Regions from separate parts of the Pantoea cypripedii genome, predicted to be linked through region 3. Evidence: predicted binding sites of a transcription regulator. Region 3 holds the regulator's gene; each other region holds the start of a gene.
What was found. The regulator Fur, encoded in region 3, represses iron uptake genes when iron is present. The targets are predictions, from matches to a motif close to ATAATAATGAGAACNACTATCAA.
Positions count from the first base shown of each region.

Region 1: HA50_RS30030 (TonB-dependent siderophore receptor) is a predicted target of Fur. The motif match lies at 1,641-1,663, and genes of this name have one in related genera.
Region 2: HA50_RS13300 (TonB-dependent siderophore receptor) is a predicted target of Fur. The motif match lies at 4,023-4,045, and genes of this name have one in related genera.
Region 4: HA50_RS25380 (TonB-dependent siderophore receptor) is a predicted target of Fur. The motif match lies at 3,589-3,611, and genes of this name have one in related genera.

Region 1 is NZ_MLJI01000003.1:425,628-433,764, forward strand. It holds gene HA50_RS30015 (LysR family transcriptional regulator) at 1-475, opposite strand, end outside; gene HA50_RS30025 (type 1 glutamine amidotransferase domain-containing protein) at 649-1,326, shown strand; gene HA50_RS30030 (TonB-dependent siderophore receptor) at 1,708-3,900, shown strand; gene HA50_RS30035 (helix-turn-helix transcriptional regulator) at 3,956-4,684, opposite strand; gene HA50_RS30040 (hypothetical protein) at 4,908-5,504, opposite strand; gene HA50_RS30045 (pyridoxal-dependent decarboxylase) at 5,494-7,017, opposite strand; gene HA50_RS30050 (LacI family DNA-binding transcriptional regulator) at 7,287-8,137, opposite strand, start outside.
Region 2 is NZ_MLJI01000001.1:2,882,319-2,890,455, reverse strand. It holds gene fhuB (Fe(3+)-hydroxamate ABC transporter permease FhuB) at 1-865, opposite strand, end outside; gene HA50_RS13305 (ABC transporter substrate-binding protein) at 862-1,734, opposite strand; gene HA50_RS13300 (TonB-dependent siderophore receptor) at 1,739-3,889, opposite strand; gene HA50_RS13295 (helix-turn-helix domain-containing protein) at 4,180-4,968, shown strand; gene HA50_RS13290 (AraC family transcriptional regulator) at 4,978-5,796, opposite strand; gene HA50_RS13285 (MFS transporter) at 6,036-7,436, shown strand; gene HA50_RS13280 (glycoside hydrolase family 127 protein) at 7,447-8,137, shown strand, end outside.
Region 3 is NZ_MLJI01000001.1:1,210,000-1,218,136, forward strand. It holds gene nagA (N-acetylglucosamine-6-phosphate deacetylase) at 1-482, opposite strand, end outside; gene nagB (glucosamine-6-phosphate deaminase) at 543-1,343, opposite strand; gene nagE (N-acetylglucosamine-specific PTS transporter subunit IIBC) at 1,677-3,716, shown strand; gene glnS (glutamine--tRNA ligase) at 3,868-5,535, shown strand; gene HA50_RS05540 (hypothetical protein) at 5,772-6,167, shown strand; gene fur (ferric iron uptake transcriptional regulator) at 6,226-6,672, opposite strand; gene fldA (flavodoxin FldA) at 7,027-7,557, opposite strand; gene ybfE (LexA regulated protein) at 7,680-7,955, opposite strand; gene ybfF (esterase) at 8,124-8,137, opposite strand, start outside.
Region 4 is NZ_MLJI01000002.1:890,764-898,900, reverse strand. It holds gene HA50_RS25395 (diguanylate cyclase) at 68-1,447, shown strand; gene HA50_RS25390 (class I SAM-dependent methyltransferase) at 1,636-2,202, shown strand; gene HA50_RS25385 (MurR/RpiR family transcriptional regulator) at 2,209-3,120, opposite strand; gene HA50_RS25380 (TonB-dependent siderophore receptor) at 3,653-5,794, shown strand; gene HA50_RS25375 (ABC transporter substrate-binding protein) at 5,842-6,933, shown strand; gene HA50_RS25370 (efflux RND transporter periplasmic adaptor subunit) at 7,050-8,137, shown strand, end outside.

The sequences.
Region 1 (8,137 bases), on a different contig from region 3:
GCGTGGTGTCCGGTGTAATCAACGCAATGTCGATATCACCACGCTCGAATTGAAAAGTCAGTTGATCATTATTGACGGGCACGACGGCAACACGGATACCCGGCGCGAGTTTACGTAATGCTTCCATATACGGCACCACCACCGCCCGCAGGGCGTAGTCGGTCGCGGCGATGGTAAACGTCATTTCTGCGCTGGCCGGATCAAAGGCTTTAGGTTGTAGCAGCCCGTTAACTTCAGCAAGGATCTGTTTAACCGGCGCAGCCAGCTCCAGCGCCCGCAATGTAGGCACGATACCGCGTTGCGTCCGGGTAAATAGCGGATCATCGAAACACTCGCGTAGCCTTGTCAGCATGCCACTGACCGCAGGTTGCGTCAGTGCCAGCCTGTTAGCCGCACGCGTCACGTTGCGCTCATCAAGCAGAGCATCCAGTGCTTTCAGCAGGTTGAGATCCATCGTTCTGATATCAATTGGCATGATGGTTATCACTAAAAATAATGGTGAAAGTTATTTCAGCACGAGCCCCGCCATTGGGCAAGCTTCTCTGTTATCGCACACGCTGATAGCTGCAATCATAAATGACGATAATGCTGATGATCGGCAATACGCCATACTGGCGACCCGAATACTTCTGTCGCTAAGGAACAATGATGTCTGCTAAAAAAATACTCTTCGTGCTCACCAGCCACGACAAACTGGGTTCTACCGCTGGTGTAACAGGCTTCTATCTTCCCGAATTAACCCATCCTCTTGAACAGCTGGAAAACGCCGGGTTCAGCGTGGATTTTGCTTCAATTAAAGGCGGCACACCTCCGGTCTACGGCGTCGAGCTGGATGACGCAGTCAATGCACATTACTGGCATGACGAGACTTTTCAGCACAAGCTGGCGCATACCGCAGCACTGGAGCAAGTTGACGCTGCACAGTATGCTGCTGTGCTGTATGTGGGTGGACATGGCACGATGTGGGATTTCCCGCAGAGCGAAGCGGTACAACGCGTGACGCGCGAGATATGGCAGCACCATGGTGTGGTGGCTGCGGTGTGTCATGGCCCTTCCGCATTGGTCAATGTCACCCTTGATGACGGCAGCCTGCTGGTTGCGGGCAAACAAGTCAGCGCCTTTACCGATGAAGAAGAACATATTGTGCAGCTGGAAAAAGTCGTACCGTTTTTGCTGAGCAGCAAATTGCAGCAGCAGGGCGCGATTATTGCTGGTGCTGCTGCATGGCAGGATCAGGTGTCCGTGGATGGACGTTTAATTACCGGGCAGAATCCGCAATCTGCCGCCAGCGTGGGTAAAGCGATAGTCAAAATTTTGCAGGGATAATGTTCTTCTTCTCCGCATCTGAGGTCTGTAACGTCAATCCCCGTGCGCCAGCCAATTCGCGCCCCGCAGTCATTGGGTCGGCATCATGCCGACCCGCTCAATAATAGCCTTTCTCACCACCTGCCTAACCTGTAGCCAGGATGATATCGCGAGCACGGGACTTGCTATTGTGACGCCGTCACAATTAGTATGTTGTAATTATATAACACACTTTTCCCAGCTCTCATCCCTTTAAGCATCAACACACCGCCAGACTTGCTCATTTACCAACCAAAAGAGGAGAAATAAAGGAGATTCTACAATCACGATATACAATGATAATCATTCTCATTATCATGCGCATTTGCTTACAAACGTTAACAAAACAGGGAGAATGATTAAGTGAATGCAACCAGATGTAACCAGAAGCACCCCATCGCGTTGCTTTTGGCCGGACTGTTGAGTACGTCAGCGTATGCCGCCAATGAGGAACCCACCGAAAAACTGGCTGACGATGAATCGATGATTGTCACAGCGGAAGAAGAACTGAAACAACAGCCTGGCGTTTCAACCATTACTGCGGAAGACATTCAAAAAAGCCCCCCTGTTAACGATTTATCAGACATCATTCGCAAAATGCCAGGTGTCAATCTCACCGGCAACAGCGCCAGTGGCAGCCGTGGTAATAATCGTCAAATCGACATTCGCGGCATGGGACCAGAAAATACCTTAATCATGATTGATGGTGTCCCTGTCACCTCCCGTAACGCTGTTCGCTATAGCTGGCGCGGTGAGCGTGATACCCGTGGCGATACCAATTGGGTGCCGGCCGAAATGGTAGAGCGTATCGAGGTTATTCGTGGACCGGCAGCTGCCCGCTATGGTTCGGGTGCAGCAGGTGGCGTGGTGAACATCATCACTAAACGCCCAACGAATGACTGGCATGGTTCCCTGTCTCTGTTCACCAATCAGCCAGAAGATGATAAAGAAGGTGCCACTAAACGCGCCAACTTTAACCTGAGTGGCCCGCTGGCCGGTGATGTACTGACCATGCGTCTGTACGGCAACATCAATAAAACCGACGCCGACGCTTATAACATCAATACCGATGAAAACGGGTCTTATGCAGCAGGCCGTGAAGGCGTACGTAATAAAGATATCAATACGGTGTTCTCCTGGAAGATTACCCCACTGCAAATTGTCGATTTCAGCTACGGTTACAGCCGTCAGGGCAATATCTATGCTGGGGACACCCAATATAGTAACGGTAATATCAGCCCGGATGGCTTAGTGGAATCTTTGTACGGTGATGAAACCAATCGTATGTACCGCCAGAGCTATGGTCTGGCCTGGAATGGCATCTGGGATTGGGGTACATCAAAATTCAATTTCAATTATGAGAAAACCAACAACACCCGCCTGCAAGAAGGTTCAACGGGGCGTGTTGAAGGGATGATCAATAGCGATGATTATGCCACCAGCCGTCTCGAAAGTTATCGTGCTGGGGGCGAAATCAATTTCCCGGTGCAGTTGCTGGTTGATCAAACGGTCACATTAGGTGCGGAATGGAATCGCGATGAATTAAACGATCCTGCCTCTATGAGCGCAACCGATCAATCCGGTGTGATTATTGATGGCGTATCTGGCAACCCATCAGAACGTAGCAGTAAAAATAGCGCCACCATCAGTTCGCTGTTTTTTGAAGATAACATTGCCGCCACCGACAGTACCGAAGTTATCCCAGGCCTGCGCTTTGATTATCACGATAAGTTCGGTGCCAACTGGAGTCCGAGTCTTAATATTTCGCAAGGTCTGGGCGATGACTTCACCTTAAAGGCAGGTATTGCGCGCGCATTTAAAGCACCGAATCTTTATCAGTCCACCGAGGGGTATCTGCTTTCCACGCGTGGTAATGGTTGCCCGGTCGGTCTCACCAGCGGTAGTTGTTATTTATTAGGTAATGAAAACCTCGATCCGGAAATCAGCGTCAATAAAGAAATCGGTATCGAATTTAATCACGATGGCTATATCGCCGGGATTACCTGGTTCCGTAATGATTACAAAAATAAGATTGTCGCGGGTGATGACCTGGTGGGTTATGCCTCTAACGGCTATAACGTGTTACGTTGGGAAAATGGTGGTAAAGCGATTGTTGAAGGCCTGGAAGGAAATCTGACGATTCCGCTGGTGCGCGATACGCTGGAATGGCGCACCAACGCGACCTATATGTTCCGTTCAGAAAGTAAGAAAACTGGCAATCCGCTCTCCGTCATCCCGGAGTTCACCATTAACTCACAACTTGACTGGCAGGTTACCGAGAAGCTGGAGGCGAATATTAACTGGACCCAATATGGCAGGCAGAAACCGCGTCAGTATGCCGAAATCCGCAACGAGGTTAATGCGATCTCTAACCGCGAAATTAGTCCCTACTCCATCTTCGGTTTAAACATGAATTATGACATTACTAAAAACCTGCGCGCCAATGCAGGGATCAATAACCTGTTTGATAAACGTATTTATCGTGAAAATGATGGTGCATCTACCTATAACGAACCAGGTCGCGCATATTATGCCGGATTAACCCTGTCGTTCTGATGTTATCCACTATCCTGCCAGCACTGCGCTGGCAGGATATTTTCCCCACTCAGATTTATTTATCTGAGGGGTGGGAGATGATGTTAAGCTCGATTGCCAGACTGATAGCATGCTTTGCATTCTTAACACCCAGCTTCCTGACAATATTTCCCATATGAAATTTTACCGTACTTACGGTGATATTAAGAATACGGGCAATCTCAGGGTAGGTTTTACCGGTACTGCTCCAGTAAAGGATCGAGTTCTCACGAGAGGATAAGGTACTCTCTGTATTCTGCTGCGGTTTGTTTTCATCACGATAGAGATGGAGTAGTAATTCATGGGTATCAATTAAAACCCCCTGAATTTCATTCCTGTTTCTTCTTATCGTTTCGTCAAGCTCAGGCATCAAAAACTTATTTACATACAGAGATAACACTACAACATTATTATTCTGGTCATGCAGAATGAAACTCTGGCCACTGACTACATCATAAGGTTTAATGGATTCAAAAATTTTGCTAATTTTCCACTGAGAGTTAATGGTCAGACTATCATCCCAGATTAGAGGTGATATACGATTCAGCGCATTAATCATCACTGGATCGATGCTTTGATATTTAGCCTCCAGATAGATATCAGAGAAATAGTCTGGAAAGCTGGTGACGATAATCATATCATCGATATTACGCTTATTCATTACCGCGTAAGCGTAATTCAGTTCCCCGTATTTCGATAAGTATTTTTCCAGATTATTTTTCATGATTTCATTTTTTTGGGAATCTGAAAAAAAATTTCTGCTCATTAACTTATTCCTCTAAGTTCACTAACCTGCATTATATTAACTTTAGATACAGCATCATCGACGATAGTATAGCAGAAAGTTGTCGTCATTTTGGAGCAGGAATATCTATATTTATATGAGAACCAGCTTGCTGGGCTGGCCTCATACCCGTTACTTTCGATGGACACAACTATCTGAAAATAAATGATTACTTAAGATAAAGTCCTTCTGGAGCAAGTTTAACTCATTGCGGCTCGCGCCAGACCGGGAAAAGCTCAGGAAAGCCTTCAATGACTAAGGGATTTCCTGCATCCCGATAGCCAAATCGCCTGATTAGCGTCCTCGTACTGAAAGTTGTACATTCTGCGTAGCACGGCATTTTTTCCTCATCAAGAATACCATTCATCTCCCGGAACAACTTTGCTACCAGATCACCTCCTCTATCAGAACGCAAGACTGCAAGCAGGAAGATATAATAATGTTCTGGCTCTCGTGGATGAAAATGGTCGAGGCCGTTCATAAACGCCAACGTGGTCACATAATCTGCTCCACATGCCTGACGTAGCTGATTATCAATAAGCTGATTATCCTCTTCCGTCATCTCAAGTAATTTAGGTCCGAAATAAACCAGGGTACCGGCGTTGTTTTCTGTGAGCAGGACGCCTCCAAGCTTGTGAGCGAGCTCAACATAAACCCTGAAAAAACCATACATCGCCGTTATGCGCTTTTCTTTATCGCTGCCAGTAAATGCATATTTTAGCACTGGGTCATTATAAAACTCTGATGTCAGAAGATCACAGGCAATATCCAGTTCAGAGAACTTAGCATGTCTACATCCCATGATTATGCTCCTGAATATTTACTACTGGCATCGTTGATAAATTAACCTGCTCAGCAAAGGCATCATTTTGCTGTAACGCTTCAACCAGGCTATCAATCGCTAAACGGGTAACGTGCGGCATCACCACAATATGCGCCAGACCGCCTCTGCCACTAAGGTGGAATTTTTTGAATATCTCTTTTTCGGGGCGAGTAAAAACCACCACCAGCGACTGAGGACCTCGTTCCACGCGGAATAATGGGTGAATAGCGTTAATGGTGGTTAACCGTTCATAAGCATAAGCGGCTAATTGCTCGCATTGCGCAGCAATCTCACTCTGCATTGGCTGAGATACCGTATTCACCATATACCAGAGAAATAATGCGGACATACCATTACGCGTCCCTCCCAGCGTAGTATCGGGAGAGTGAATATATTCAGGCAGTGTGGCGGGCTGCATCCGGTACTTTTCTTTCGTCATATATACGCCGGATGCAAAGGGAGCGCCGTACCACTTATGGGAACTCATCACTATTGAACTCACAAAGGGAAGACGAAAATCAAACTGAGGCCCCTTAACTTCGCTTATTTTTTTCTGATGGGCCATTTCGAGATAGGGCAAATACGCTGCGCCAAGCGCTCCGTCAATATGGATCCAAAAATCGGGTCTGCTGTCACCTGTAGTCTGGACATTGAAATTATGTTGTTCAAGGATGGGCGATAACTGTTGCCAGACAATCTGCGCATCATCAAATCCGCCCTGAAATGTGGTGCCCACATTCAGTACCATGATCGGTGGATGCCCATGAGCCGCAAAGAAATCGACCAAAGCTGTTAACGATTCAGGATTAACCGCGCCATGTTGATCCACGGGCACCCCATGTGGCCAACTGCCATCGGCGGTGATCGGGCACTGGCCGGGGTAGTCTTTATCACCCATTTCCTGAAACGTGGTAATACCCAAAATGCTGGCACATTTTTCTAATGAATAATGCGATTCCTGAGAATAATAGAGTACAGGAACAGATAACGCTTTTCGTCTTGTTTTACCTGCAAGCTGTTTCGCCCGGAAATACTCGCGTGCGCTCCACAGCGCATACATATTCCCTTCCGTCGAGCCCATTGCCAGCACATAACCCCAGAATGACTCCTGAGTTAACGGTTCGCGTAATTCAGCATGCCAGAGCTGGCGAAAATATTCGAGCACCTCCTGCTCCAGTTCACGCGTATGCAGCAGCATTGAGCTGTTTTCAAACGGATCACCAATATTATTCAGGTGGATATTAATAAATGGTGCGATTGCTGAATAGTCGAACTTTTGATTAAGTGGATATCCTAAAGATAATTCCTGGCGACTGACAAGATTAGTATGTATTTTATCAAGCCGCTTTCTCACCTTATCTGGCAGACAAAAATTCGTCATCGGAAATGTATGAGGACGTATTACATGTTTGATGAAAGAATGTGGAATTACCCTGCCGAACGTTGTTTTCTCGACTGCAAAATTTCTATTTACGCCCAAAGAATTATCCATAAAAACATCTCCATTAAGGGGTGTGGAACGTATTGAAGCTACAACCATAAACATCAGCATGTTATGGCTGCTATGAAAAAAGTGAGTAGCTCAATTTGCCATATTTATAAAGCTTATGCTGTGCACTGGCTAACAAATTGACCGCATGGTGTCAGACAGCAAGCTAATGATATGAATTTGGTGTCTCATAAATAGGGGTAACAAAAAATATTTGTACCTTTAGTCGGCCAGCACCAGCACGCGACACCAGCTCTCCAGCCGCCTCAGCTCTAACTCTGGCTGGCTTCAGCCGGGCAATTCTCCCGGATGAACAGGTTAAACGGTGTGATGTTGTCGTGCAGAGAAAACTCATCGCTGCGGTTGAAATGACGCGCCAGTAACGCCAGTGCGCGACGTGCTTCCTCGCGCGGATTTTGATCGATAATCGCCGCCAGTGAGCCTTCCAGCAGTAACAGACGTCTTTCCGGAGTGAGCTCATGCGTAATCAGTTGCGCCTGTCGCCCCAGCGATTGCAGCGTCGCAACAATGTTGCTGTTACCCGACGACGTATTGTAGATACCACAAATACGCGAATTCTCCAGCAACGCCTGACGTACCACGTCTCCTGCTCGCTGTTGATTTTCTGCACTTTCCAGCGTTGCCGCCCAAATGCATGTCGGGAAACGCTCACGTAACACCGCACGGAAACCGCGTTCACGTTCCTCATGACCAATCATGTTATGCATCCCCAGCACTACCACCACCTCACCGCCGCGTTCACCGAGAAAACGCCCCATCAACTCCCCTGCCGCCCGCCCCATTTGCCGGTTATCGGGTCCGACATAGGCCAGACGGCCACTGGACGGGATATCGGTCGCCAGCGTTAAAATCGGTAATTGTCCGGAAACGCGCTTAAGCGCATCCGCCAGTTCGGGATCATTCGGACACACCACAATCAAGGCGTCATGACTGGCGGCGATGGTTTCCACCTGTTTTATGGTGGCGCGAATATTGCCAGGATTGTGGTAATGCATCACGCCATTGATACGCATCTCAGCCATCTCCGCACCGAGATCGGCAAACGCATTGCGTAATCCTTTGTAGAAAGGATTTTTGGGTGATTGCAGCAGAATCGCCACGC
Region 2 (8,137 bases), 1.7 Mb from region 3:
AAGGCTGGACGGCCTGATCGGTGCCCCACAACAACGCTGCACCACACAGCGGGGCCAGTAGCAACTGGTGCAGCAGGCGACGCGCGCCAAGCAACCGTGCCAGGGCTGGGGCCGCCAGTCCGACAAAGCCAATGACCCCGACCGCACTGACCACCGCCGCAGTCAGTAGCACTGCCAGGCCAAAGCCCGCCAGCCTGGCATATTGGGTGCGTAGTCCGAGGCTGCTGGCGTGTAACTCGCCCAGGCCCAGCAGTTGCAGCGGACGTCGCAATAATAACGCCAGCAGCCAGCCAACCAGCAACTGCCCGGCCAACTGACGTACCGATCCCCAGCCCGCCTGGACCAGCGAACCGGCTCCCCAGATAAACAGGCTGTGCAGATAAGGGGCGTACAGCAATTGCAGCACGGTGATCACTGAACCACAGAATAAGCTCACCACCAGACCGGCAATCGCCACCCGCGAAGGCTCCAGCCCACGCGAGGCTGACAGGGCCAGCACCAGTCCGGCTGCCGCCATCGCCCCGATCAGCGTCACCGTTTGCGTCCCTGCCACCAGCCAGTGCGGGAGAAATATCGTGACCAGTGAGAGCGCGAGCTGGGCACCGGCAGCCACTCCCAGCGTCATCGGTTCTGCCAGTGAGTTACGCAGCGTTTGCTGAAACAGCAGACCCGCCAGCCCCAGCGCTGCCCCGCATAACAGGCTGATCACCAGACGCGGCAACCATCCCTGCAACACGATCAGTTGCCGGATTGAGTGCGCTGGCATCGGCAGTAACTGGGCAAAGTTATGCAGACTCAGCAACACCAATGGCAGCAGTAACGTCAGCAGCAATGTTATCCGGGCGCGCAGGTTCAGGGGCTTCATGCGGAACGATCTCGTAGCGCTGCGGACAATTGCCGGGCAAAACGCATGGCGGAGGGGAGCATGCCAAATCCCCAAAAGGCGGGTAATGGCGCACTATGGCCTGCCTGCACCGCAGGGAGCGCCTGCCATAAAGCATTATCCGCCAGGCCGTGCGGCATACTGGCGGGTAACGGGGTGAAATAAAGGATTTGTGCCCCGGTGGCCGGGGCCAGGCTATCCAGCCCGGCAACGCTGATCCCCCAGTAATCTGTTTCTCGCTGCCAGCCATTATTGATTTTCATGGCGGTGAGAACATCCTGAAACAGGCTGCGCTGACCATAGACACCGATATGGCGTGCATCGAAAAAGCGGATAAGGAAAACGGTTAAGTCGGTTGCGTGGCCTGATGCCGCCCGGCGTAAGGTTTCTGCGGCACCGCTTATCAGATGCGTGGCAGCATCCTTGCGATGACACAGCTCACCCAGCTGGCGGGTGGCCTCGATGGCGTGTTGCCAGGGTGTCCCTGTGTCGCTGTAAATGGTGAAGGCCCGCACCGGAGCGATGCGCTCAAGGATTTCGCGCTGCGACTCCTGGCTGGAATTGATCAGGATATAATCCGGCGCTAACTGCTGTAACCACTCCAGATTGGGGGCCAGACGCAGGCCGACATCCGCTACCTGCGACGGAACCCTTGGCTCCACCACGTTGTCGTGATAACCCTCAATCTCTGCTACGCCTGCCGGGATCACCCCTATCGCCAGTAGCGTTTCCACCAGCCCCCAGTCGAGTACCACCAGACGTGGGGCGGGGAGTGAAGACGCACTCACATAACGCGTGCTCCCCACCAGCGAGAGCAACGCGAACCACTGTAAAAACGTACGTCTTCTCATGCCATTACCAGCGGTAGCGTGCGCTGGCCAGTACGTTTGCGCCATCGGCATAGGTACAGGTGGTGGCGCTATAGCACGAGGCGACATAATGACGGTCAAGCAGGTTGCTGGCGTTGAGGCTAAACAACCAATGATCACCGGTATCGTAATGAATACCCGCATCCATCACGGTGGCGGACGCCACACGAATGGTGTTTGAGGTATCTTCACTGGCTCCGATGTAACGAACACCCGCATTGACACCAAATCCCTGCATCACCCCCTGATGGAAGGTGTAGTCCAGCCAGGCCGAGGCCGTATTGCGTGGCATTCCCCATAGGCGTTTGCCTTCCAGTGAGGTGGTGCCGCCGTCCAGCGTGGTGGCGCTGTCGTTGGAGTCAATGGTAACCGCGTTCAGCCAGGTATAGGCGCCGATCAGCGTCAGTGATGGCGTCAGGTTGGCGTGCGCTTCCACCTCGACACCTTTCGATCTGACGCGCCCGGCTTGCGTGTTATACCCCGAATGTTGCGGATCGCTGGTCAGCACATTCTTCTCGGTGAGATCAAACCAGGACGTGGTGATAAAGCCGTTAAAGCCGGTCGGCTGATATTTTACCCCCACTTCATACTGGTTGGCCGTGGTGGGTTCTGCCATGCCGCCACCATATAACGTTCCAACCTGAGGAATGAATGATTTGGCGAAGCTGGCATACGGGGCAATGCCGTTATCAAACTGATAAACCAGCCCGGTGCGCCAGGTAAAGGCACGGGCAGATTGTTCGGTAGAGGAATCCGTTACCGGGTTAACGTCATCGGCATGCGCCCAGTCTTCACGCATCCCCAGCAGGTAGCTCCAGTTGCCCAGACGCATCTGATCCTGGGTATAAACGCCCAGCTGTTTCTGACGGATATGATCGTCTGAGGTGGTGTTGGGCATGGTGACGGCGCTGTAGTCTGGCGCAAAGGCATCCAGCGTTGGCGCAGCTCCCAGTCCCACGGTTTCGCGATACAGCACCCGCTGGAAATCCACCCCTGACAGCAACTGGTGCGAGATCGCGCCGGTATCAAAATCGGCTTCCAGTTGGTTATCCACTGAAAGGGTTTTCGCCTGTTCATGGTTGAAGAAGGCGTAGCGGTTGAGCACACGGCTGGAACCACTGGCGTAACCGTTGGTGAAGACATTTTCGAGGTTATCTTTCACATCGCTGTAATGCACATTTTGCCGCATCATCAGGGTGTTATTCAGGCGATGCCAGAATTCATAGCCCACGGAGAACTGGGTACGTGAATGATGATCAAAGTTGGGATCGCCGAGGTTGGTATGTGGCGAGATCTTACCGTTCGCCGTGCCGAATACGCTGCCAACTGCCGGGACAAAGTTGTAATAACCGACATCCGGATCACGCTGGTACTTGGCCAGCACCGTCAGCGAGGTATCCTCGTTGGGTTTCCAGGTCAGTGCGGGCGCGACATACACATGCTTTTGCCGCGTATCATCGACCTGCGTTTTACTGTCGGTGCCGCTGGCTGTCAGGCGATACAGCAGGGTGCCATCGTCATTGGCTTTGCCACCGACATCAAAACCGGTTTGCAGATGGTCGTGGCTCCCTGCGGTAACAAACACCTCGTTGACTGGCGTTGCCGTGGGTTTTTTACTGGTCAGATTGACCACGCCGCCGGGATTGACCTGACCATATAACACCGAGGCCGGTCCATGCAGCACCTCAATGTTGCTAAAGCCATAGGTATCATAATTGGCAATCGCATAACCGAAGCTGCTGTCGCTCGGCATTCTGGCGCCATCCAGAAATTGTTCCAGATAGAAGCCGCGGCTGAACAGATAACTCGCGCCGTTGCTGGATGCGCCACGTATTTCTGACACCACACCGGAGGTGTAGCGCAAGGCTTCCGCCGTGGTCTGCGCTGCCTGTAAATCCATCTGCTTACGCGTCACGCTGGATACCGATTGCGGCACCTCAATTTTCGGTGTTGCCGTTTTGGTCGCGCTGCTGGTGCTGGTGGACACCACGCTGGTGTCATCTGTCGATTGCCGGGCAGACTGGCTGGCCGTCACCACCATTTGCTGATCTGCTGCGCTGACTTTAGCCGCCATCAACACTAACGCCAGCGCACTCAGTACGAATGGACCCTTACCCATGCCTGTCATCTTGCACATCAATTTTCCCTATCTCTTAATAAGTTAAATAAATGCTCACCACATAAAAGTTTGTCTGGATAAGGCTTTTTTGACTCGCGTTACAAAAGCTGCACCCGCAGCGTAACGGGCAATCCCGACAAGGAGAAGGCGAATGATAATGATTTTTTTTCTTATTAAAAGATGGTGGCTGTCTGTTATTCTGTGTTCGGAGAAGTCACCCTGAAAAAGCGACAAAGGTTGTCGTAATCGATAAATAGTGGCGAAATTTTCGGGTATCAGGCGGGGGAGAGCTGATGGCAGGTGGTGAAATGAATAGCGCACTCAAACTGAAAAGTAAAATTCCGCAGCTGCAACCGCAGATGTTAACTCCGGCTCCCTCTGTCGTGTCCTATTTCTACACACGCCAGCAGGCACAGGCCTGGCATTCACACGCCACGGCGCAGCTGACATATTGCAGCAGTGGGGCGGTCACTATCCATACCGCCGAGGCAAGCTGGACCTTACCCCCTTACCGCGCGTTATGGATCCCTTCCGGGCTGACGCACCAAACCCATGCGCAGGCAGGGACGCAGACGCATAATTTATATCTGTCCGATGCGGGTGAGAAAAAATGTATTGAGGCACTTTGCCCTTTGCTCATCACCCGTCTCGTGCATCAGCTGGTAACCGAACTGGATGATTTACCCCAGCATCAGCGGCGCAATCTGCTTATCCTGGCGTTGCTGTTCAATGAATTAAGCCAGGCACAATCGGCTCGGGTGAGCTGTCTGCCGGTGGCAAAAGAGCCGCGGTTGCTTGCCTTGACCGGGCAGATGTTACAACATCCCGGCAATAGCGACACGCTGGAGAGCCTGAGCCACCAGGCTGGAATCACCCCGCGAACCCTGTCCCGTTTATTTCGTCAGGATACCGGGTTGAGCTTTGCCCAGTGGCGTCAGCAGTTAACCATCACCATGACGATTAATTTGCTGTCGCAAGGGGAAGCGGTGGAGGAGATTGCCAGCCAGCTGGGATATTGCAATGGCAGCGCGCTGATTGCCATGTTTAGCAAGGCAATGGGGCTGACACCGCAACGCTACTTTGCATGGCAGGATTGAGGCAGCACATCAGGAATTAATGTGTTCTTTACAGTAGCGTTGCTTCCAGCCTGCTGGCGTCAGGCCGGTATGCTTACGGAAGATTTGCCGAAAATAGCTGGTATCGCTGAACCCGCACTGTCGGGCCACTTCAGTTAACGACAATGAGTTGCTGATCAGCAGCTTTTCTGCTGCCAGCACACGCTGACGATGGATGGCTTCCGTCAGCGTCAGGCGAAATGTCCGACGGTAAACCCGGCCAAGATAATCGGCATTGCAGTGCAGCTCTTTTGCCAGCAGCGCAGTGGAAAGCGGCAGATGGAATCGGCTGCGGATGATCTGATGCGCCTTCCATGCCAGGGCGACGCCGGGGCTGTCATCGGCGCTTTCCTGCGGACCTGGGGCAGCGATTTGTTGCAGAATCAGCAGCAAAATGCACTCCAGCGCGATACTGCGATGAATGTTTTCCTGTTCGCTAAGAAACTGCCGAAACAGCGCAATAACGTATTGTGGATCGCCAACGCGGGTGTGCTGCGGAAGCGTTAACAGCGCCTGATGCAACCCCGATTCCCTGGCTCCTTTCAGCCATTCAAAATGCAGCCAGTAGAATTTCAGATCGGGCGGAAATGTTCCTTCCCCGACATGGCGATATCCGGGCCGCAGCAGCAGACTTTCACCCGCCTGTACGGAAAACAGCCGATCCTCTTCGCGAATTTGCAGCTCGCCACGCTCGACAAAGATGACTTCCCACGAGGCCAGGGTGCGCGCCGGATGGCTTCCCACGCCACGGGAAATAAACAAACCGCCGTTCTGCACCTGAATCGGAAACGCTATGGATAATTCGAACATCGATATTCAATTTCCTGCTTTTTGGCGACCATAAAATCACTTTGTGTCTGATTATTCATCATAAAGTGAGGTGATGCCCGATCCAGTTCACATTTCAGAAATCAGGTCGGAATTACCCTGTTTTTATACTTTTCCGTTCCCTTGTTGGTTGCCAGATTGCAGGCAGAATGAGTCAGGTACCTACCAATAAGCCCGCCATGATGCGGGTAATGTACTCTGACCCTGACGAGGAGTTTTCGATGACTTCTACCCCGATTACGCAAACCGAGCTGACGCAGCAGGCCACCAGCGATGTGCTGTCGATGCGCGAGAAAATCGGTTATGGGCTGGGGGACGCCGGTGGCACGGTGATCACCTGCCTGATTATGAATTTTCTCACGTTTTTCTATACCGATGTCTTTGGCCTGACTCCGGCACTGGTCGGAACCTTGTTTATTGCTCTGCGCGTGTTTGATGCGGTATCCGATCCGATCATGGGGATCATCGCCGACCGCACCCAGAGCCGCTGGGGACGTTTCCGCCCCTGGCAGCTGTGGGTTGCGGTGCCGATTGGCATTATTGGCGTACTGACCTTTACCGTCCCTGATGTCAGCATGAACATGAAAATCGCCTGGGCTTTCGGGACTTATTTGCTGCTCTCGATCAGCTACACGGCGATTAACGTGCCTTACTGTGCGCTGATCAACACCATGACTACCCGCCATACGGAAGTGCTTTCCTGCCAGTCATGGCGTTTTGTGTTGTGTGGCGTGGCGGGGTTTCTGGTCTCCGTCGGCCTGCCGTGGCTGGTGTCGGCGCTGGGTAAAGGCAATGCCGCACTCGGCTATCAGGCTGGCGTTGGGCTGCTGTGCACCGTGGCGGTAGTGATGTTTCTTTGTTGCTTCTTCTGGGTGCGCGAGCGCGTACCGCTGGACAGCATGGGCAAATTTACCCTGCGGCAACATCTGGCCGGGTTACGCCGCAATGACCAACTGTTGCTGATGTTGCTGATGTCCTTCCTGCTGATTAACGTGTTTAACATCCGTGGTGGTGGTTATATGTACTTCATCACCTATGTGCTGAAGGGCAGCACTGCCTATACCTCGCTATTTTTCACCATGGTGACCTTTGCCTCGATTCTTGGCTCAGTAATCGTCAGCCCGCTGTCAAAACGCATCGATACCGTCAAACTTTACTATCGCACCAATATTGTGCTGGCGGCCCTGGCGGTTTTGATGTGGTTGCTGCCCACTGGCGCGGCGTGGCAGACGCTGTGGCTGGCGGTAATCCTTGGTAACGGCATTATCCTCGGTTTTACGCTGCCGCTGCATTTTGCGCTGATGGCGTTTGCCGATGATTACGGTGAGTGGAAAACCGGCGTGCGCTCGTCGGGGATGAACTTTGCCTTCAACCTGTTCTGCATCAAACTCGCCTGGGCTTCCAGCGCCGGGATCATCAGCCTGGTGTTTATCTTCGTGGCCTATCAGCCGGGTGCCGGTAATCAAACCGCCGCTTCATTGCAGGGGATTACCATCATGGAAACCTTGCTCCCCGCCTTATTTCACCTGCTGCTGGCGTTCAGCATTCGTGCCTGCAAGCTCAATAATCCGATGATGGCGCGCATTGCCAGTGACCTGCATGTCCGCCATGTTCAGTCTTAAGGAGATCATAATGTCTGTGATGGAAATTAACCTGCATAAGCTTAAAATCAGCGACCCGTTCCTCGGTCAGTACCAGCAACTGGTGCGCGATGTCGTGATCCCTTATCAGTGGGATGCGCTCAATGACCGCATCGCGGAAGCCGATCCCAGCCATGCCATCGAAAATTTCCGTATCGCCGCGGGCCTGCAACAAGGGGAGTTTTACGGCATGGTGTTCCAGGACAGTGACGTGGCGAAATGGCTGGAAGCTGTCGCCTGGTCGCTGTGTCAGAAACCCGACGCGGAGCTGGAGAAAACCGCAGATGAGGTGATTGAACTGGTGGCAGCGGCCCAGTGTGACGATGGCTATCTCAACACCTATTTCACGGTCAAAGCGCCAGCGGATCGCTGGACCAATCTCGCCGAATGCCATGAACTTTACTGCGCCGGACATATGATTGAAGCCGGTGTGGCTTTCTTTCAGGCCACCGGCAAACGCCGCTTGCTGGAGGTGGTCTGCAAACTTGCGGATCATATTGATAGCGTCTTTGGTCCGGGGGACACACAGCTGCATGGCTATCCGGGACATCCGGAAATTGAACTGGCGCTGATGCGTTTGCATGAGGTAACCCAGGAACCGCGCTATATGACACTGGTGAACTACTTTGTCGAACAGCGCGGCACCCAGCCGCATTTCTACGATATTGAGTATCAAAAGCGGG
Region 3 (8,137 bases):
GCGCAAAGAAAATCCACCAGCTCAGGATCCGGCAGGCGAATCAGCTCTGGATTGTGCGTGCCTTTCTTCACTTTATTCAGCCACGGGCCTTCCAGGTGCAGGCCGAGAGCCTGATGCTGATACTTTGCTTTATACGCGCGCATGGTTTCAATGGCGCGTTTCATCAATTCATCTGTGCTGGTGATAAGCGTCGGCAGGAAGCTGGTGCAGCCCGATTTCTCATTGGCGCGCTGCATAATTTCCAGCGTTTCAACGGTCAGTGCGTCGATATCATCGTTAAATTGCACGCCGCCGCAGCCGTTCAGCTGCAAATCAATAAAACCGGGAGCGATAAACGCACCAGCAACATCCTGTTGTGGCAGGGTGGCATCCAGCGCATCGCGTGGACAGACACGTTCAATCAGGCCATCGGCAATCACTACCGCATGGTTGTCCAGAATTTCATGACCGGTGAAAATCCGGCCGTTTACTAATGCGTACATCGTTTCTCTCTCCCGGCTATACCCGCTGCGTGATAGCAGCAGGTTTTTTACAACGTGCTCTTACACACCTTTCATATTTTCCGCTTCCATTTCGCGGAAATATTTCACGGTTTTCACTTTCAGTTCCATGGTGGCGGGTTCGTCGCAGACCACCACGGATTTGGCATGCAGTTGCAGACAACTGATGGTCCACATATGGTTAACGTTGCCTTCTACGGCAGCCTGCAATGCCTGCGCTTTGACATGACCGGTAACCAGAATCATCACTTCTTCTGCATCCAGCAGCGTACCCACGCCAACGGTCAGGGCATATTTTGGCACCTGATCCACATCACCGTTAAAGAAACGGGAATTGGCGAGACGGGTTTCGTGTGTCAACGTTTTGATACGGGTTCGGGATGCGAGCGAGGAGGCAGGTTCGTTAAAAGCAATGTGACCATCATTGCCCACGCCACCCATAAACAGATGGATTTTGCCCAGGGCGCGGATCTTCTCTTCGTACTGACGACATTCTGCGTCAATATCTTCCGCATTGCCATTCAGAAGATTGATATTTTCCGGTTGAATATCAATGTGATCGAAAAAGTTACGATACATAAAACTGTGATAACTTTCCGGGTGTTCTTTTGGCAGACCAACGTATTCATCCATGTTGAAGGTGACAACATGTTTGAAGCTAACCTGGCCCGCTTTATGCATCTCAATCAGGTGCTTGTAAGCTTCCAGCGGTGTACCACCGGTTGGAAGACCTAGCACAAAGGGACGATCTGGGCCAGGATTAAACGCGTTAATGCGGTTAACGATATGGCGCGCGGCCCATTTACCCACCTGGGTAGGTGTGGCTAAAGGGATCAGTCTCATGTCTTCACCTCAGTTAAAGATTGGAAAGTGGCGTCGCGGTTCTCTCTACAGATTGTTCTTAAGCGTAATCCGTTTAAGCTCAACCATGCAGGGAAAAGTGCGTCTTGATATTTTTCATAATAAAATAAGTTCGGGGTGAAGGCTAGCGATACGGGTACTAAAACGTCATTTTTGGTGATAAAAATCACAGTTATCGTGGTTTTAATTTGCGAGGCGAATTAATTTATCTTTACACTGCGCCTCGTGGTCATCGTGTCATCAAGGTACCGGATGCCGGGATAATAAAATCAACCCGCACCGGGTAAAAAGCCAGTCTCAAAGGGGGAGAATAAGGTGAGTGTTCTAGGATATCTGCAAAAGGTCGGCCGAGCGCTTATGGTGCCGGTAGCGACCCTGCCGGCAGCGGCAATCTTAATGGGGGTAGGGTATTGGATCGATCCAGACAGCTGGGGGGCGGGTAACGCTCTGGCGGCGCTGTTGATCAAATCCGGTGCCGCTATCATTGAACATATGTCTGTGCTGTTTGCCATCGGTGTGGCTTATGGCATGTCCAAAGATAAAGATGGTGCTGCGGCACTGACTGGCTTCGTGGGTTTCCTTGTGGTCACCACGCTGTGTTCGCCAGCCGCGGTCGCGATGATTCAAAAAATACCCGTGGATCAAGTGCCTGCTGCATTCGGCAAAATCGAAAACCAGTTTGTCGGTATTCTGGTGGGGATTATCTCGGCGGAAGTGTACAACCGCTTCAGTCATGTCGAGCTACCCAAAGCGCTGTCGTTCTTCAGCGGCCGCCGTCTGGTACCGATCCTTGTCTCCTTCCTGATGATCCTGGTTGCTTTCATCCTGATGTACATCTGGCCACTGGTGTTTAATGGCCTGGTGAGCTTTGGTGAAGAGATTCAAAAGCTGGGTTCCGTCGGCGCAGGTGTCTATGCCTTCTTTAACCGTCTGCTGATTCCGGTTGGTCTGCATCATGCGCTGAACTCGGTATTCTGGTTCGACGTTGCCGGTATCAACGATATTCCGAAATTCCTTGGTGGCGCGCAGTCCATCGCCAATGGTACCGGTATCCCGGGTATCACCGGTCGTTACCAGGCAGGTTTCTTCCCGATCATGATGTTTGGCTTACCGGGAGCTGCGCTGGCAATTTATCACTGTGCTCGTCCGGAAAACCGCGCCAAAGTCGGTGGTATCATGCTGGCAGCGGCTTTCGCTGCTTTCTTCACCGGTATTACCGAACCGCTGGAATTCTCCTTTATGTTCGTGGCACCGGTGCTGTATGTCATCCATGCGGTGCTGACCGGTCTCTCAGTGTTTATCGCGGCCAGTATGCACTGGATTGCCGGTTTCGGCTTCAGCGCCGGGTTAGTGGATATGGTGCTGTCAACGCGTAACCCGCTGGCGGTGCATTGGTGGATGCTGATCCCGCAAGGGCTGGTGTTCTTCGTCATCTACTACGTGGTGTTCCGCTTCACCATCCAGAAATTCAACCTGATGACGCCGGGTCGTGAACTGTCTGCTGATGATGAAACTGATGGCTATGATGTCAACGTTGATCACAGTGGCAGCAACGAAAGCCAGACCGAATCCCTCGCACGTCGCTATATCGGTGCGGTAGGCGGTTCGGACAACCTGACCAATATCGATGCCTGTATCACCCGTCTGCGTCTGAACGTGAAAGATTCCTCGCAGGTGAATGACAGCGTGGCGAAACGTCTTGGCGCTTCTGGCGTGATTCGTCTGAACAAACAAAGCGTGCAGATCATCGTCGGTACTCAGGCTGAAAGCATTGCCACAGCAATGAAAACGGTGCTGACCAAAGGCCCGGTGGCCGCGGCAGCGACGGCCTCAGTAGCGGCGGCTCAGCCAGCTGCTGCTGCACAACCGCAGGCGGTGCTGAACAGCGATAAAGGCGTGATCGCCACGCTGCTGGCCCCGGTCAGTGGTGAGGTGGTGGCACTGGATGCGGTGCCGGACGAAGCCTTCGCCAGCAAAGCAGTCGGCGATGGTCTGGCGATCAAACCCACCGGTAAAACCGTGGTGGCACCGATTGCCGGTACTATCGTGAAAATCTTCAACACCAACCATGCGTTCTGTCTCGAAACTGACAACGGCGTCGAGATTGTGGTGCACATGGGCCTCGATACCGTGGCGCTGGAAGGCAAAGGCTTTACCCGGCTGGTGGAAGAGGGGGCGACCGTTGCGGCGGGTCAGCCAGTGCTGGAGATGGACCTGGATTTCCTCAACGCTAATGCGCGTTCGATGATAAGTCCAGTGGTGGTCAGCAATAGCGATGATTTCGCGGGCCTCAATCTGCTGGCGAGTGGTTCTGTCGTGGCAGGTGAAACCCGTCTGTACGAGGTTAAAGGCTAAGTCCTTGTGATGAACCCGGAAGGCAGGAAGCGATTCCTGCCTTTTTTGTTTTAAAACGGCCAACAAACGGTTGTTTCCCTCCTGCGCTTTGTGGATCATACTCCGTTACTTCGTAGTACAAATCACCCGTATTGTATTTGAGGATTTTGAGATGAGTGAGGCTGAAGCCCGCCCAACGAACTTTATTCGTCAGATTATCGACGAAGATTTGGCGAGCGGTAAGCACAACAGCGTGCATACCCGTTTCCCGCCTGAGCCCAATGGTTACCTGCATATTGGCCATGCGAAATCGATCTGTCTGAACTTTGGTATCGCGCAAGATTACCAGGGTCAGTGCAATCTGCGCTTCGACGACACCAACCCGGTGAAAGAAGATATGGAGTTCGTTGAATCCATCAAGCGTGACGTGCAATGGCTGGGCTTTGAATGGAGCGGAGACGTTTGTTACTCCTCAGACTATTTCGACCAGCTGTATAACTACGCCGTGGAGCTGATCAATAAAGGCCTCGCCTATGTTGATGAGCTGACGCCAGAAGAGATCCGCGAATACCGTGGCTCCCTGACCGCACCGGGCAAAAACAGCCCATATCGCGATCGTACCCCGGCTGAAAACCTCGCGTTGTTTGAAAAAATGCGTGATGGTGGTTTCGAGGAAGGTAAAGCCTGCCTGCGCGCCAAAATCGACATGGCATCCAACTTTATCGTGATGCGCGATCCGGTGCTGTACCGTATTAAGTTTGCGGAACATCATCAGACTGGCAAAAAATGGTGCATCTACCCGATGTACGATTTCACCCACTGCATTTCCGATGCGCTGGAAGGTATCACTCATTCGCTCTGCACCCTGGAATTCCAGGATAACCGTCGTCTGTATGACTGGGTGCTGGATAACATCTCCATTCCGGTACATCCGCGTCAGTATGAATTCTCGCGCCTGAATCTGGAATATGCCGTGATGTCGAAGCGTAAGCTGACACAGCTGGTGAGCGAGAAGGTCGTTGAAGGCTGGGATGACCCGCGTATGCTGACCGTTTCTGGTTTGCGCCGCCGTGGTTACAGTGCCGCCTCGATTCGTGAGTTCTGCCGCCGCATTGGCGTGACCAAGCAGGACAATATCGTGGAGATGGCGTCGCTGGAGTCATGCATTCGTGATGATCTCAACGAGAACGCACCGCGCGCGATGGCGGTACTCGATCCGCTGAAAGTGGTGATTGAGAACCTGCCTGCGGGTCATGAAGAAATCATCACCATGCCAAACCATCCCAACAAACCGGAGATGGGCACGCGTGATGTGCCGTTCAGCCGCGAAGTGTGGATCGATCGCGCGGATTTCCGTGAAGAAGCCAATAAACAGTACAAACGTCTGGTGCTGGGCAAAGAAGTCCGTCTGCGTAATGCTTACGTGATCCGTGCAGAGCGCGTGGCAAAAGACGAAGAAGGCAATATCACCTGCATCTACTGTAGCTGTGACGTTGATACCCTGAGCAAAGATCCGGCTGATGGCCGCAAGGTGAAGGGTGTGATCCACTGGGTTTCAGCGATCCACGCGCTGCCAGCGGAATTCCGTCTCTACGATCGTCTGTTCAGCGTGCCAAATCCGGGAGCGGCTGAGGATTTCCTCACCACCATTAACCCGAATTCGCTGGAAATCAAACAGGGCTTTGTCGAGCCGGGACTGCGTGATGCCGATGCACTGGCGCCGTATCAGTTTGAACGTGAAGGTTATTTCTGCGCAGACAGCGTTTACTCACAGCCCTCTAAGCTGGTGTTTAACCGCACTGTCGGTTTACGTGATACCTGGGCGAAAATCGGCGATTAATCCTTTTTGTCGTTATCACCATATCATCACGAAAGGGCGAGCAATCGCCCTTTTTTATTGGCTGTAATTTCGGGCTGGCAACCTTTTATGCTGTAGGCTGTGAAAGGCGTTTGTTACCGGGATTTGCAACTAATCTGACTTTAGTAAAATTAATCCATTTGCGAGTGTGAAAAACTGTATTTCAGGTAGGCTATGCGCTCCCAGACGTTGCTCCGCGGGTTATAAAAGGAAAAAAAATGACGAGTCTCGCTCAGGAAGCCAAACACAGCGTAGTGGTTTTACATCAGCTTATCGAACGTATTTTTAATCAGTCAGAGGGCACTGACGACAGCATTGAGTTGTTTCTCTCGCATTTTCACCCGGATTTCAAAATGGTGACCCCGCAGGGAAAACAGCTGGATTTGAATGCGACGGAGGTGTTGTTCCGCCAGTTGCGTGGTCAGCGGGAAGGGATGCGCATCGCGACCAGCGAACATGCCATCATTTCACAGCAAAGCCAGGAAGTGACCATTCAATATCGTGAATTGCAAATGATGAACGGCAACAACCAGAGCCGCATTTCTCTGGCGGTGCTGGATTGCACCACCTCCATTCCGCGCTGGCGTTACCTGCAGGAAACGCTGGTTCTGTAATTTCAGGCATAAAAAAACCGGTGCCAGGCACCGGTTTTTTCATACTGCATAGCACACTTTATTGCTTATCGTGGAGCGTCTCGTCTTCGCGGCAGTCTCCCAGCGCACAGTGGCCGTACAGGTACAGGCTGTGGTTGGTGAGTTTGATACCGTGACGTGTTGCGATTTCACGTTGACGCGTCTCAATAGACTCATCACTGAACTCGATCACTTTGCCACAATCCAGGCAGATCAAGTGGTCATGATGATGCTGTTGCGTCAGTTCAAAGACGGATTTGCCACCTTCAAAGTTATGACGAGTCACGATACCCGCGTCATCAAACTGGTTAAGAACGCGATATACCGTTGCCAGACCAATCTCTTCGCCCATGTCGATCAGGCGTTTGTACAAATCTTCCGCACTGACGTGATGGCACTCGGGTTCCTGAAGCACTTCCAGAATTTTCAGTCTGGGTAGAGTGACTTTCAGGCCAGCCTTCTTCAATGCGGAGTTGTTGTCAGTCATGCGGATATTGTCCTGTTACTTTGCTAGTCACTTGCGGCGCAGGGCCTTGAATGTCGATCACGCGCATTCTCATTTGCGTCTCATTATAGAACTCAAGCAGTGAAATGAAAACCAAGGGCACGTCCTGAAATCACCAATGGCTGTAGGGATAAATGTCGCTAACGCCGGCGGGGATCGTACAGGTCTTTGTTTCCATTTCACTCAGCCTCATTCTGATGCCAGAGGAATAAGCGGATGACCGTTACGGGTATTCTACAGATTTGCAGGTAAAAGTTAAAAAAACGTGGCTATTATTTTTATAGGAATTTCCGATTCTCAATGTGAGCCAGCGCCCACATTGAGTAGGAAAGGGGATCAGGCTTCGATAATGTCTTTCAACTGCAGCTCATCGAAAATCTGTTTCACCCACTTATCAACACGTTCGTTGGTCAGTTCCGGCTGACGATCTTCATCGATAGCCAGACCAAGGAAGTGTTTGTCATCGGCCAGACCTTTGGATGCTTCGAAGTGGTAACCTTCAGTCGGCCAGTGACCGACAATCACCGCACCATTTGGCTCGATAATGTCACGGATGGTGCCCATCGCATCACAGAAGTATTCTGCATAATCTTCCTGGTCGCCACAGCCGAACAGCGCAACCAGTTTGCCATTGAAGTCGATCTCTTCCAGTGTCGGGAAGAAATCATCCCAGTCACACTGCGCTTCGCCGTAGTACCAGGTCGGAATGCCCAGCAACAGAATATCGAATGCTTCGAGATCTTCTTTAGTGCTCTTGGCAATGTCATGCACTTCGGCCACGTCTTTACCCAGTTGTTTCTGGATCATTTTTGCAATGTTTTCAGTGTTGCCGGTATCGCTGCCGAAGAAAATGCCTACGATTGCCATGGGTTAAGTGACCTCTTAAATCCTGATATTGAATACGTAATTACAGCGAATGATAGCAGACCGGGCAAAGTGGCGGAACTTGTAAAGCCGTGACTTTTGTTCCTGCGTGCGGTCTGCGCCTGTTACGACAGTTTGAGCTGCGCCAGCAGCATTTGTTCAATCAATTCGCTACGGCTGATGTTTTGTTGCTCAGCCAGGGTGTTGAGTGCATCAACGGCCTCGCTGCTCATTTTCAGCTCAACACGACGCAATCCTCGCACTTTATCGCGTTTCAGCTGATTGCGTTTGTTAATCCGCAACTGTTCGTCACGCGTCAGCGGACTGGTTTTGGGGCGACCGGGACGCCGCTCATCAGCGAAGAGATCGAGCGTGGTACGGTCAGTCTGTTCTTTTGCCATGATTTGTAAAACTGAGTGGGCGCGAACGGCGGAAAGGCGCTGCGCGATTTATACATTATCGGCCCGGCCACGGTGAAAAAATCATCCGTGGCAAATTTTTAGCGCGACATCATACTCCAGCGCCCCTTACTACGCCAACCTTAAACGGTTCGCGGCAAGCTTTTGCTTTTACAGTACAAAAA
Region 4 (8,137 bases), on a different contig from region 3:
CATTACACCAGGTGTGATACGATATATTTTCACCAGGATATCCAGCTAACATTTGGTTTGTTTAATGATGCAGGAAGAAATAGAACAATATATCGCAGTCATTCTGCAAGAATGGCGGCCATTACGTGCAGCACTTCCACAAGATGTTATCGCTATTTTACGTCAGATTGCGGATACACAATCCGATAATCTTGCTCACCGCTTTTATGAAACATTGCTCAAAGATCCGGCTATTTCCAGGCATTTGTCTTATGAACTTGTTGAGGAGCGACTCAGTAGCTCGCTGTCGAAATGGGTTAAAGCCATTCTGACCGAAGATGAAAGCCAATTTGAAAACCTGGCGCAGCTGCAATACCACGTCGGTGGTGTGCATGCCCGCATTGGTATTCCGGTTGAATTTGTTCAGCGCGGTGCCCGCCAGCTAAAATACGGTATTTTTGCTTACGTTGCCCAGCATGATATTCCGTACCCCCTCAGTTTACAGGTGATGCACTATGCGGCGATGGCGATTGATATTGCCATCGAAATGATGAGCCATGCCTATGCGATGTCCCATTATCGGGCCACGCGTAATGAAGAAGCTTATCGTATGCATGTACTGATGAATAATGCCTGGCAGGAACAAGGCAAACAACAATCGGCCCTTTCCAGCTGGGAAAACTCGGTTATCTATAATCTGGTGAGTGGTGTACCACAAACGGAACAACTGCTGAATATATCCGAATCTAACTTTGGCCTGTGGTTCCGCCATAAATGCGTGCGCCAGTTTGGTGAAAACCCCCAGATTCAGCAGATGCGCCAGCTGATGGCGAAGATTGATACAACCATGGCCGGTATTGATTTAACCATGGCCATACCGGTAGAAAAATTGCAGGAACTGTTGCGTGTTATTCACGCTAACTGTCAGAAAATTAATACCTATATGGAGATGCTATTTAACGACGTCTCTCATATGCAGGATGGTAAAGATGCACTGACTAATTTACTTAACAAACGTTACCTGCCAATTATTCTAAAACATGAAGTCAGCCTGGCAATGGAAAATCGTTTACCGTTAAGTGTCGCCATCATTGACGTGGACTTCTTTAAAAAGGTCAATGATGAATGGGGACATTCGGTTGGTGATCGCGCATTAACCCATATCGCTAATCTGTTGAGTGATAATATTCGTGCCAGCGACTATTTATTCCGTTATGGCGGTGAAGAGTTTTTGATTGTGCTGGTTGAGGCGGGTCAGTCGGAAACCTATACGTTATTAGAACGGATTCGTCGCATTGTCAATAATACGCCTTTTGAAACCGTGTCCGGAAAAACCATCACCCTCACGGTCAGTATTGGCTATACATTACATAGCGGTCACCCGGATTATAATTTATTACTGAATAAGGCTGATGCTGCATTATATGAAGCCAAACGCGGTGGCAGAAACCGTATTGTTCAGCAATAAATCTGCGTATTTGCACACATTCGTAGCGGCGCGATTTATCGCGCTGTTACAAATAGCGCTGTAATGATTGCCGCAACATGACAATTTTGTCATCCTGGCCGGATTCACTCTTAAAACGGGCCCCTTTAAGTTTTCCTTAAGAAATGCATGGCTAAACTCCAGTGATACACCTGGAGGTGATAACCGTGATATTAACCACTTTTTCATTGCTCAAAGAAAAGACCCGTTATATGCAGGCGTTTATTGCTAACCCCCGCGCTTTTGGCTCGATTGCTCCCTCTTCACCCTCCCTTTGTCGCCGAATGTCGGATGCGGTGGATTGGACGCAGGCGCATCACGTCGCTGAGCTGGGTGCCGGAGACGGCGTTCTGACGCGCCATTTATTAAACCGTATGCACTCCCGCGCCACCCTGTCGGCTTATGAAATCAATCCCCGGCTGGCGCTGAAACTCTCCTCGCTAAACGATAACCGCCTGACCGTGTTCACGGATTCTGCCGAACAGGTCGAACAGGGATGCGATGCCATTTTTTCCTGTTTACCCTTACTGTCGCTGCCGGAACCGCTGCGCCATCGCATCCTGCAACGTGTGGTCGCCTCGCTCAATCCCGGCGGTTTGTTTATTCAGTTCCAGTACACCTCGTTTTCTGAACCGCTGCTTTCCGGCTACTTCCACTGGACGCGCACCAGAGTGATGCGCAACCTGCCCCCGGCGTTGGTCTATCGCTGCCAGAGCGTCGGTGTCTGCGCGGCCTGAGGCCATTTATGACGACTTGTTTTTACGCGCACCAGGGCGTGTCAGCGCATTGCTGATCTCATACAGCTTGCTCATGCTGGTCATGGTGGCAACCGGTGCTGCGGCAGCCAGCCCCAGCACCAGGATTTCCAGGCAGATCATCGGCGTGGCATGTACTGGCATTTTGTCAGCCGAACGGCTGCGCGGGATCTCAATCATCACATCGGCGTGCTGCGCGAAAATGCTGTCGGGCGTGCCGGTTAGCAGCACAATTTTCATCCCCAGCCGCTGAGCTTCTGCCAGGGTGACCAGACCTTCCGGGTGCGCACTGCTCTGCACCAGCATAATCAGCACATCCGCGTGACGCATATCAGCGATCTGTTCACTCAGCGAAATACCGGTGCGGTTAAGCACATACGAAGGGGTGCCATTGCGTTTGAACAGCCGCGCGGTGTAATCCGCCAGGATGGCGGATGCGCCAATACCGAAAATCGCCACCCGCTCCGCCTGCTGCAACAGCCCGATGGCCTGCTGAATAGCCTGACGATTATCCGGTGCCGCCAGCATCTCGCAACTGATGCGATAACTGTCGAGCACGAAATCGATGCTGCCCCGCGCATCCTGCGAGAGTTCATTGACAGTCACCGCCACCCGCGCCGGTGAACGACTGGTGACACCCAGATATTCGGCAATCACAATCTTCAGATCCCGGAAGCCAGAAAAACCCAGCGCCTGGATAGCGCGGATCACCGTGGCGTCAGAAGTCTGGGTATCAATCGCAATCTCCAGCGCGGTTTTATCCAGCACGGCACTGCGATGCTGGTGAATGTGCTGCGCGACTTTTAACAGCCGGGGAGTTAACAGATGCTTATTGGCGTGGAAGCGTTCGCCATAGAGATCATAGGGTTTTTTGCTGATTTTGGGATTGGACTCAGTCACCGGGGTTAAATACCTTATAAATTATACAGTTAATCAGCCCTTCCCCATTTTTCATCACGTTATCAGGCTAACTTTCGGACCGTTTTACGTATTAGTAAAGCCTGAACAGGCCCGCTAAGTAAAGAATAGTCGATGGTTATTTGGTCAGTCATCGCGTTGCATTCGCTCATTATTCTTCTGAATATTAAGAATACCTTAATTTATGACTTAATAAGTTCAACGCAATAATCAATGAAGAGTGCCGTTGCTAATCCCTTCCTGCCAGAAAAATGTAGTGTAATGACGGTAAATATTATGAAGCTACATCAACTACTACATTTTCAACACATAACACTAATTTTAAACGATATTATTCACTACATTATATTTATCCCTATCAGGAAATAATGTTTTCTCCTGCGTGAAAATCTCCATTTTTTATTTAGGTGAATAATTTATTTTCCCTGAAATAACAAGAAATGGTTGTAAATGAAAATCAATCTCATTAGTATCCAGCTTTCAAAATAATTCTCTTTGATGCGGATTTAGTTAAATGAAGTATCTTTCTTTCTTTTCACCAGCGGTAAAATATACGCTCTCTGGGTCACAGGTCTTACTGGCATCAACGCTTCTCTATGGTCATTCTGCCGCAGCCGCAGAAACTACCCAGGATCAAACCCTGACAGTGACAGCCGATCAGTCTCCCACCAGCAACACCGGCAGTTATAACCAGGATGATGCGGCGGCAACGCTCAGAACCAATACGCCGCGTAATGAAACACCACAGTCAATCAGCGTGGTGACACCCCAGGTAATGAAGGATTACCAGGTCACCAGCCTGAACGATGCCGTAAAGTTTGTCAGTGGCGTGACCCAGGGCAATACGCTGGGCGGCACCGAGGATGGCTTCGTGAAGCGTGGATTCGGTTCCAACACCGACGGCTCGATCTTTATCGACGGTGTGCGCAGCAACCAGGGACTGACCATGGACTCCAGCATCGACCATGTGGAAGTGCTGAAGGGTTCTTCCTCCCTGCTGTACGGCATCCTTAACCCAGGCGGCATCATCAACCTGGTGAGTAAAAAGCCGCAGTATGAGTGGAACACCCATATCAGTGGCGAGTCCAGCAGCTATGGCGGCGGCACCGGCATGGTGGATATCACCGGCCCGCTGGGTAATGGCTTTGCCTTCCGCATGGTGGCGGAACGCCAGCGCGAAGATTACTGGCGCAATTTCGGCGTGAATGAACACACACTGCTGGCCCCTTCACTGAGCTGGTATGGCGAGCGCGCCACCTTCAACATCAGTTACGTCGAGTACAAATACGATGTGCCTTACGATCGCGGTACCGCCTTTATCAACGGTAAACCGGTCGATATTCCTTACAACCGTCGCCTCGATGACAGTGCCAACCATGCGTGGGGCAAAAACAAACGCCTCAACGTCAGCTATGGCTACAACCTCGATGATACCTGGGATACCCACCTGAACTATGGCTGGATGCAGCGCCGTTACGACAGTAACGAAGTGCGCGCCACGGCGATTAATACCACCACCGGCATTGTGTCACGCCGTGCGGATGCCAACCGTGGCTTCAACCATCAGACCGAGTACGTTTCCTGGGATGTCAGCGGCTCACCGGTGATCGCCGGAATGCAGCATGACCTGCTGCTGGGCGTTGATTATGAGCAAAATGAAACCTACAAGGCACGTTCCTATCGCGGCACCGTTTCCCGTACTTTTAACATGTACGATCCGGTGTATGGCGAGGAGCCGGTGCTCAGCGACAGCACTTACAATGACGCGCTGAGTAATCTGCGTACCAACCTGTACAGTCGTTCGCTGTTTGCCAAAGACAACATCCATCTGACAGATAAGTGGATCGCAGTACTGGGTGGACGCTTCCAGCGTTATACGCAAACCTCGAGCAACGGTTTTATCAACCCGGAAACCACGCTGAACGATCGCGGCAACGCGTTCCTGCCGCAGCTGGGCGTGGTGTATAAGGTGTTGCCGGATGTCTCGCTGTACGGCAGCTTTAGCAAGTCCTTCACCCCGTCCACGCAGACCGACGATAACGGTGATGTCGCCTCCACCGAGAAAGGCACCACCTGGGAGGTGGGTTCGAAATGGCAGGTCGCACCGAATCTGGCCGCCACGCTGGCGCTGTACCGTATTGATGAAAGCGATATGTCGATCTTTATCAACGGTGTGACGCGCAACATTCCTAAGGCCCGCTCGACCGGTGCGGAACTGGAAGTGAACGGTGAAATCGCGCCGGACTGGAATCTGATCGCCAACTACAGCTACGACAAGACGGAAATCGTCGAAGATAACGTTAACCCGGATAACGTGGGCAACCGTCTGGTCAACGCCCCCACCAATATGGGCAGCCTGTATCTGAGCCACACCCTGCGCTTCTCCTGGCTGCCGGGTGAACTGCGTGTCGGCGGCGGCGGTCGCTATGTGGGGACCCGCGCGGGCGACCCGGAAAACAGCTTTGTCATGCCTGCCTATACCGTGGCCGATGCCTTTATCGCCTGGGATAGCCAGCTGGTGGGTAAACATACCCAGCTGAAGCTGAACGTGAAAAACCTGTTTAACCGGGAATATTACGAATCGAGCGCCGGTAACCTGCGCGTGATCGAAGGTGAGCCGCGCGTCATGTACCTGCAAGCCTCAGTGGATTTCTAACCTGACTGGCTCCGCCTTTACCGGCGGAGCCACAAGAGAACTTATGCATGAAACGATTTCTCACGGCATTGTGCCTGCTGTTGCCGTTTGTGGTGCAGGCCAAAACCCTCACCGATAGCCTGCAACGTCAGGTGGAGGTGCCGGATAATCCACAACGTATCGTGATTGGCGAGAGCCGGATGATTTATACGCTGGCGCTGGTGGAAGATGGCAACCCGGCGAAGCGTGTGGTGGGCTGGCCAGCCGATCTGCGCAACCTCGACAAACAAACCTGGCAGCGCTATGTCAAAGCGTTCCCGGCCATCGCCAACATCGAGCAGATCGGCAACTCCAACTTTTCCCAGCTGAATGTTGAGAAGATTATCGCCCTGCGCCCTGACCTGGTGATTTTGCCGGTCTATGCCCGCACTCCACCGAACAACTCCCTGTTTATGCAGCAACTGGCTGCGTCAAAGATCCCGGTGCTGTTCCTCGATTTTCGCGTCGATCCGCTGGCGAATACCGTGGCCAGCCTGCGCACCCTCGGGGAAGCGCTCAATGACCAGGCAAAAAGCGAGCGTTTTATTGCCTTCTATCAGCAGCATATGCAGTTTATCCGCGACCGGCTGGCGGGCTGGAAAGGACCGCGTCCCAAAGTGATGCTACAACTGCATCTGGGGAAAAAGGCCGAATGCTGCACCACCGTAGCCCACGGTAATCTCGCCGATCTGATTGCCTTTGCCGGAGGCGACAATATCGCCGCCGGACGCTTCCCGGCGGTGTTTGGGCAGCTCAATCCAGAAGCGGTGCTGGCCGCCAACCCGGATATTTATATCGCCACCGGCTCGGCAGGGCCGGAAGATAAAGCCTTCCTGCAACTGGGACCACAGGTCAACGCGGCCAGCGCGCAGGCCACCTTTATCAGGGCGCTGGCGCAGGACGGCACGGTATCGGTGCTTAACGCCGTACAACAGCAAAAGGCATTCGCTTTCTGGCAGAACTTTTATATGAGCCCGTGGCATCTGCTGGTGGCGGAGTTCTTTGCCAAAACCTTCCATCCGGACTTATTCCACGATTTATCCCCGGATGAAACCCTGCGTGAAATGAATCAGCAGTTCCTGCCGATTCCCGAAACCGGCACCTACTGGACCCATAATTAAATATTGTTCGTCAGACCCACCAAAGGGAAGATGACAAATTTGTCATCTTCCCTTTTCCTTTCTGTTCGGAGCCATTCGATAAACTGGCGCAAATGAGTTTATCGCTTTGAGGCACCATGGATCTTCGACATAAAGGAACATTATTACTGATCGCCGGTTTGGTGATTGGCTGCGGCAGCTGGTATTTCTGGCCCCGACAACAGGCCGATGCGGCGATGAAACCCGCTAACGCCCCGGCGTTAGTCAGCATGGTGACCGCCACGGTCAAACCGCTGCCCATCACCCTGACCACCCAGGGCCATATCATCGCGCTGAATCAGGTCGATATTCAGGCGCAGATTACCGGCACGGTGAAGACGGTGGCTTTCCATGAAGGGGATTTTGTTAAAGCCGGACAGCTGCTGTTCACCCTCGACAATGCCAGCCAGAGCGCGGCTTACGATCGTGCGGTGGCGGCGCTGGGCGAATCCAAAGCCTTGCTGGTCAAAGCGCAAAATGACCTGCAACGCGGCCGGGCGCTGAAAGCAAAAAACTACATTTCCATGTCTGACTGGGACACGCTGCAAAGTAACGTCCAGCAGTATCAGGCGCAGTACAAAGCGGCGCAGCAGGATGTGCAGACCGCCGACGTGACGCTCGGCTACACCCGCATCGTGGCACCGGTCAACGGCAAAACCGGCGCGCTCAATGTCCATCCGGGCAGTCTGGTGCAACCCGGCAGCACCCTGCCGCTGGTTTCACTGATGCAGTTCGATCCGATTGGCGTGTCCTTTACCTTGCCGGAAAAAGACCTGAAACCGGTGCTGACGGCGCAGGCAAAAGGGCCGGTGACCGTGTGGGTGGAGAATGCCAGCGGCACACCGACCGCCGGTAAGCTGGATTTCATCGATAACAGCGTCAGCACCGCCAGCGGCACCATCACGCTCAAAGCCCAGTTCAGCAACAGCAACACCCTGCTGTGGCCGGGTCTGTTCCAGAATGTGAAGGTGGATGCCGGTGTCACCCCGGATGCTGTGGTGCTACCCCCGCAGGCGGTGCAGAACGGACCGGACGGGCATTTTGTTTATGTGATCGACCAGCATAATCAGGCGGCAGTTAAACCGGTGACGCTCCTGCGCATTCAGCAGTCGTTAGCGGTGGTTACCGGTATTTCCCAGGGGACCAAAGTGGTGAATGAAGGTGCCAACAATCTGCGCCCTGGCAT